2 regions of the Vibrio fortis genome follow, and region 1 is predicted to be linked to the other one. Evidence: predicted binding sites of a transcription regulator. Region 1 holds the regulator's gene; the other holds the start of a gene.
What was found. The regulator MetJ, encoded in region 1, represses methionine synthesis genes. The targets are predictions, from matches to a motif close to TTAGACNTNTANANGTCTAA.

Region 2: a site for MetJ is predicted at 1,988-2,007, ahead of metN (methionine ABC transporter ATP-binding protein MetN). Genes of this name have one in related genera too.

The regions. Positions count from the first base shown of each region.
Region 1 is NZ_AP025487.1:2,994,307-2,997,974, forward strand. It holds gene OCV50_RS13310 (bifunctional aspartate kinase/homoserine dehydrogenase II) at 1-443, opposite strand, end outside; gene OCV50_RS13315 (O-succinylhomoserine (thiol)-lyase) at 443-1,627, opposite strand; gene metJ (met regulon transcriptional regulator MetJ) at 1,837-2,157, shown strand; gene OCV50_RS13325 (malic enzyme-like NAD(P)-binding protein) at 2,321-3,607, opposite strand.
Region 2 is NZ_AP025487.1:2,504,976-2,508,643, reverse strand. It holds gene metQ (methionine ABC transporter substrate-binding lipoprotein MetQ) at 1-165, opposite strand, end outside; gene OCV50_RS10925 (methionine ABC transporter permease) at 191-868, opposite strand; gene metN (methionine ABC transporter ATP-binding protein MetN) at 858-1,892, opposite strand; gene gmhB (D-glycero-beta-D-manno-heptose 1,7-bisphosphate 7-phosphatase) at 2,109-2,660, shown strand; gene OCV50_RS10910 (MliC family protein) at 2,701-3,039, shown strand; gene treR (trehalose operon repressor TreR) at 3,117-3,668, shown strand, end outside.

The DNA.
Region 1 (3,668 bases):
AAGTCTCGAGCATCTTGCGCCACAGCTTGAAGATCACTCTGACATAAAAGCGCGGCTAGCAAACGCGACGACCACACTTCGCCATGGCCTAGCACTGCTGCTTTTTGTGCTTCAGTCAATGGCGCGGTTAGTTCACCTAAAGCCGTAAACTCTCGCTGTAGGGTTACGGTTAACTGCTCTGCAACCTCGCCCTCTAGGAGTTCTGAAACTAACTCCAACTGGAACTGACGCAGAGATTGCAGGCACTCATGAGCCAAGCGCCCATCTTTATCTAGCGCCTCTAAAAATTCGATCAATCGATTAGTGGTTTTGCCTGCCGCAGACACCACCACCAAATCAGTCTCGCTAGAGTACTCTTTAAGAATATTCACGACACGCTGATAGCACTCAGGGTTTGCCAAACTGCTACCACCAAATTTATGCAATTGGCGAAAGTTAGCCATTACTTACGCTCCCCGTTATCAATGAACTGCTGCGCTTTTGCGAAGGCTTGCTCAAGATCAGCAATCAGGTCTTCTGCATCTTCTAGACCCACCGACAGTCTCAGAAGTTGATGAGACACACCAGCTTCCGCTAGGGCTTCTTCACCCATTGCACGGTGTGTCATTGACGCAGGGTGACAAATCAAGCTCTCAACACCGCCCAGAGATTCAGCCAGTGAGAATAGCTCCAACTCCCCAACAAAGTGCTTAAGCGCCTCAAAAGAGCCTGCAAATTCAAAACTCAGCATAGACCCAAAACCAGATTGCTGCTTCTTAGCAATCTCATGACCTGGGTGTTCTGGAAGGCTTGGGTGATAAATGGTATCGACCAAAGGCTGTTTCTGCAGCGCCGTTAGAATTTCACGAGAGCTCTCTTCATGAACACGCATACGTGCACCCAGGGTACGGATACCGCGCAGTGTCATATAGCTATCAAATGGTGTCCCCGTTGCACCAATACAGTTGCCCCACCAAGCCAGCTCTTCGGCATGCTCTTCAGTTTTCGTAATCACTACGCCGCCAATCACATCTGAGTGACCATTGATGTATTTGGTGGTTGAGTGGATAACAAAGTCCGCACCAAGCTCTAGAGGCTTTTGGAACACCGGAGTCAAAAAGGTGTTATCCACCGCCACCAACGCACCCACCTCTTTTGCCTTGCGACAAGTCTCAGCAATATCAACTACGCGAACGAGTGGGTTTGATGGTGTTTCCAACAAGATCAACTTTGGTTTCAGTGCGATCGCAGCATCGAATGCCGCTTGATCCGATTGATCAACAAACAGCACCTTAAAATCACCCTTTTGTGAACGCGTATTGAAAAGACGGTAAGTACCACCGTAGCAGTCGTGTGGCGCCACGATCAGATCGTCACTACCAAGAAACGCCGAGACCCATAGATTAAGTGCTGACGTACCACAGTTAGTCACCACTGCTCCCTTGCCTGATTCCAATTCAAACAGAGCTGTCTCTAGCAAGCCTCGGTTTGGGTTGCCTGAACGAGTGTAATCATACTTAGGAACTTCACCAAAAGCGGGAAAACCGTAGTTGGTCGACAGATAAATGGGTGGAACAACGGCATGATGTTGAGTGTCTGACTCGATACCAGTACGTACGGCGATGGTTGCTGGTTTCCGGCTGCTCATAGGTGTTTCCTTACAGGTTTTGGCGTCTGAGAATCACAGCGGCTTGTCGGGGTTTTGCGGCTGTGTTAGATATATGTTATTCACTTTACTTTCATAAGAATGAGACGTCAACACTTCTAGACGTCTATATGTCTTTGCTTATGGCGGTAAATCCCGCTAAAATCACCCCTATTAATTTAATCTAACAACTAAAGTGATGAAGGTACGCAATGGCCGACTGGAATGGTGAATACATAAGCCCATATGCTGAGCATGGAAAGAAAAGCGAACAAGTAAAGAAAATTACAGTTTCTATCCCTCTAAAAGTGTTGAAGGTTCTAACTGACGAGCGTACTCGCCGCCAGATTAACAACCTACGCCATGCAACAAACAGTGAGCTACTATGTGAAGCCTTTCTGCATGCATATACTGGCCAGCCTCTACCAACAGATGAAGACCTGCGTAAAGATCGCCCAGACGACATCCCTGCTGAAGTGAAAAAGCTGATGACAGAGATGGGCATCGAGTTCGAAGCATTTGACGAAGAATAATCATAACTCAGTCACTACCTTCAATTTTGATTCGCTTTAGCTGAGCCATATCTATTGCCTGATTCATTTAACCTGAACAATAGGCACAAAAAAACCGACTCCAATGAGTCGGTTTTTTATTATTCTCTTCGCTCAACTACACGACGATTACGCCATCCAGTCTCTATGCCATATAGTTTGCAGGCATCTCGATACGAGCCACACCTGATTCAACCGCTGCTTGAGCAACCGCTTTAGCAACGCGAGGCAATAGACGTGGATCCATCGGCTTAGGAATGATGTATCCTTTACCAAACTCAAGTGAATCAGCACCTGCTGCTTTTAGTACGTCTGCAGGTACTTCTTCTTTCGCAAGTTCACGAATCGCTTCAACCGCTGCTAACTTCATTGCGTCGTTGATTTCGCTTGCACGCACATCAAGAGCACCGCGGAAGATGAATGGGAAGCAAAGAACGTTGTTTACCTGGTTCGGGTAATCACTACGACCAGTACCCATGATAAGGTCGCTACGTACTTCGTGCGCAAGCTCTGGCTTGATCTCTGGATCTGGGTTAGAACATGCGAATACGATTGGCTTATCAGCCATTAGCTTCAGCGCTTCTGCTGGCAATAGGTTAGGACCAGATACACCTAGGAATAGGTCTGCGCCATCAATAACATCTTCTAGAGTACGCTTATCAGTGTTGTTCGCAAACAGCTGCTTGTATTCGTTCAGGTCATCACGACGAGTGTGGATAACACCTTTACGGTCTAGCATGTAGATCTTCTCGCGCTGTGCGCCACATTTGATCAACAGTTCCATACACGCAACCGCTGCTGCACCCGCACCCAAACAAACAATCTTACACTCTTCTAGCTTCTTACCTTGAAGCTCAATCGCGTTCAGCATACCCGCAGCCGTTACGATCGCAGTGCCGTGTTGGTCATCGTGGAATACTGGAACATCACAACGCTCGATTAGGCGACGTTCAATCTCAAAACAGTCAGGTGCTTTGATGTCTTCTAGGTTGATACCACCGAATGTATCAGCAATGTTCGCTACCGTATCAACGAACTCATCGATTGTGCGGTGTTTTACTTCAATATCGATAGAATCTAAACCTGCAAAACGCTTAAACAGCAGCGCTTTACCTTCCATTACAGGTTTAGAAGCAATAGGACCTAAGTTACCTAGGCCAAGAATCGCTGTACCGTTAGAGATAACTGCAACCATGTTGCCTTTACCAGTGTACTTATAAACGTTATCAACGTTCTGTGCGATTTCACGAACTGGCTCAGCCACACCTGGGCTGTAAGCGAGGGCCAGATCTTCTGCAGAATTTGCAGACTTTGTCAGTTCAACGGCAATTTTGCCAGGAATTGGGAACTCATGATAATCAAGAGCTTGCTGACGGAATTGTTCTTGAGGTGATAGTTCTTCAGATTGAGCTTGGAGAGTGTCATCAGACATGGGTGTAGGTTTCCTAGAATATTATTATTTGGGGGAATCTATTTTATATTAATGGATGTAC
Region 2 (3,668 bases), 490 kb from region 1:
CTCTTTTGCAACTTTAGCCGCGACTTCTGCTACTTGAGCTTCCGCACCTGCCATAACGCCGACTTTAACTTTTGATGTGTCGATCTCTTTTTCGCCACAACCAGATAGCACAAGCGCTGATGCCGCTGCTGCGATAGCAAGTAAACCTTTTAAGCTGAATTTCATAATAATCTCCTTTTAATACATCTTTTTATCTGTGATCAACACGGCGAACAATCGAGTCACCAATGGATTGAATGATTTGAACTAGGACAATCAGCATCACAACCGTGACAGCCATAATCGTTACGTCATAGCGGTGGAAACCATAGCGAATCGCTACGTCACCTAGACCACCACCGCCCACGGTACCTGCCATTGCAGAGTAGCTTACTAGTGTTACTAGTGTGATGGTTACTGAATTGATAATAGTGGGTAACGCTTCTGGTAGCAGAACTTTTGTAATGATCTGCGTTGGCGTTGCGCCCATTGATTGTGCTGCCTCGACAAGCCCAGTTGGAACTTCTAAGAGTGCACCTTCAATAAGGCGAGCTACGAATGGGATTGCCCCAATCGTTAGAGGAACAATCGCCGCTGTGGTACCGATAAAGGTACCGATCAGTAGCTTAGTTAATGGGATGATAGCAACCATAAGTACTAGGAAAGGAACCGAACGGCCCACGTTCACTATCGCACCAAGAATTTTGTTGAGCTTGGTGTTCTCCAGCAGGCCACCTTTCTTAGTGGTATGCAAGATAACGCCCAGTGGAATACCGACAGCAAAACCGACAATACCCGCCACTGCTACCATGTATAGTGTTTCCCATGTCGCGCCAAGTAGTAGGTTTCCGTTAAGGCTTAACCAATCTGCGATCTCATTAAAGGACATAGCCAAGTACCTCTACTTTTACATTGTGTTCACGTAGGAATTCGATTGCTGCGTTGTCGTCAGCTTCGTTACCAAACAGCTCGGCAACCATCATGCCGAATTTAACGCCACCGGCGTAATCAAGGTCGGAGCTCAAGATACTAACGTCGATATTGAATTTGCGTGCGATTTGCGTCATCAGCGGAGCATCAACCGTTGCACCCGTAAATTCAAGACGTACCAGAGGGTAGCTACCTTCAACACGCGTGGTTTGCAGTCGCGCTTCGTAATCTTCTGGAATCGAAAGGTCGAGTGTTGAGCGGATAAATTGATGCGCAAGCTCTGTTTTAGGGTGCGCAAAGATATCGCCAACGGTGCCTTTCTCTACGAGTTCGCCACCACCGATAATCGCCACTTCATGACAAATGCTTTTAACTACATCCATCTCGTGAGTAATCAGCAGCATTGTGATGTTCAGTTTGCGGTTGATCTCTTTTAGCAGCTCAAGGATGGATTGAGTGGTTGCTGGATCAAGTGCGCTGGTCGCTTCGTCACAAAGCAGAACTTTAGGGTCAGAAGCCAGTGCGCGAGCAATAGCAACACGCTGCTTTTGACCACCACTTAGGTTTGACGGGTAGCTGTCGCGCTTATCTGCAAGACCAACAAGTTCAAGCAGTTGGCTCACTTTCTCTTCGATGATGGCCTTGTCTGTGCCAGCAAGCTCTAGCGGCAATGCGACATTATTGAACACGGTACGAGAAGAAAGCAGATTAAAGTGTTGGAAAATCATACCAATGTTGCGTCGCGCTTCACTCAGCTCTGATTTGCTTAGCTTCGTGAGGTCTACGCCATCAACAATCACTTCACCTGAGGTTGGCGCTTCTAGCATGTTTACGCAGCGGATCAGTGTACTTTTACCTGCACCTGATGAGCCGATAACGCCAAAGATCTGACCTTGAGGGATGTGAAGGTTAATGTCTATTAAGGCATTGATTTCTTTAGTGCCTTGATAGAAAACCTTGTTGACTTGATTCACTTTAATCATAAATAAACCTGTAACGGTGAACAGAATAATATGTTGATAGTTCGCTCGATTTACAGACGATGCTATGGCGTTCCGTGATCTAAGTCAATAGATATTTTTACGTCTAGACGTCTAAACGTAAAAATATCTATATCGAGCGTTACAATTAGCAGGTGATGAAGCTACTAAAGCGTGCAATAATTAGTGATTAATAGAGAGTTGATTGAGAACCAAATTTTGTCAAAACCGGCTGTATTTTTAGATCGTGATGGCGTGATTAACGTGGACCACGGTTACGTGCATGATGAGCATGATTTCGAGTATATCGACGGCGTCTTTGAAGCGGCAAAAGCCTTCAAGGACATGGGATACCTTTTAGTACTAGTGACTAACCAATCAGGTATCGCTCGCGGTATGTTCAGCGAAGATCGTTTCCTATCATTAACTCAGTGGATGGACTGGAACTTTGTAGATAATGGCGTAGAGCTTGATGGCATTTACTACTGCCCACATCATGCAGAGCACGGTATTGGCGAATACAAGCAAGATTGCGATTGTCGTAAGCCTAAGCCAGGGATGTTTATCTCTGCGCGCGATTTCTTGAAAATCGATATGGTTAATTCAGTAATGATCGGCGATAAAGCAGAAGATATGATGGCAGCAGAAGCTGCGGGTGTTGGCACAAAAGTGCTCGTGAGAACCGGTAAACCAGTGACCGAAAAGGGTGAAGCCTTAGCAAGCGTGGTCCTTGATAGCATTGCAGACGTGCCAGCTTACTTGAAGCGTTAATTCAACAACAGTTGAGTTGTTGTAATCGAAAGGGGTGTTTATGAAGAGACAATTTACAGTCGGTGCTATGGTATTAGCCGCACTCGTGGGGTGTTCTCAGTCAGCGGTGGTTGAGCAGGAGCTCGCCAATGCTGAATACATCACTTATCAATGTGAATCTGAGCGGACTTTTGATATTGCTTATGGTGATCAGAAAGCGTTACTGCGCCTTCCTGATAATCAGTATCGACTTAAACAAGTGGTTGCGGCTTCTGGTACTAAGTACATTCTTGATGACGGCACAGCAGAGTTGATAAATGGCATTACTCTGTTTACCAAAGGCGAACACGCCAGACTTGAGCTGGGACGAGTTATCTACCGTAACTGCCGTATCCAATAATTAATCACTCGATAACGACAAGCGACTTTAAAAGCAGTCACTTGTCGTTTTTTCTCTAAACAACGTTATAAGACTCCATGCAAAAAAAACTCACTATACTCGATATCGCAAAGCTTTCAGGTGTTGGTAAATCAACAGTCTCTCGTGTACTCACTAATGATCCCAAAGTGAAACCTGAGACACGTGAAAGAGTAGAGAGAGTGATTCAGGAGTCAGGATATACCCCTTCTAAATCAGCGCAATCAATGCGTGGCGGCAGCCAAAAAGTGGTTGGCGTGATCATCTCTCGTCTCGATTCGCCTTCCGAGAACAAAGCCGTGAGTACCATGCTCGAAGAGTTGTATCGTGCTGGCTATGATGTTGTGATTATGGAGAGTTTGTTCGACAGAGCAAAAGCCAATGAGCACCTTCAAGTTCTCAAACAGCGCAATGTCGATGGCATTATTGTGTTTGGTTTTACCGATTGTGATATTGCGGCGATTGAGTCTTGGGAACATCGCGCGGTGGTAATTGCCCTAGATACGGAAAACGTCACCTCTATCAATTATGACAATCAACAGGTTATTGGCAGTGCATTGGCGCATTTGAAAGAGCAAGGTTTATCAGACATTGGCTTTATAGGTGTTGAT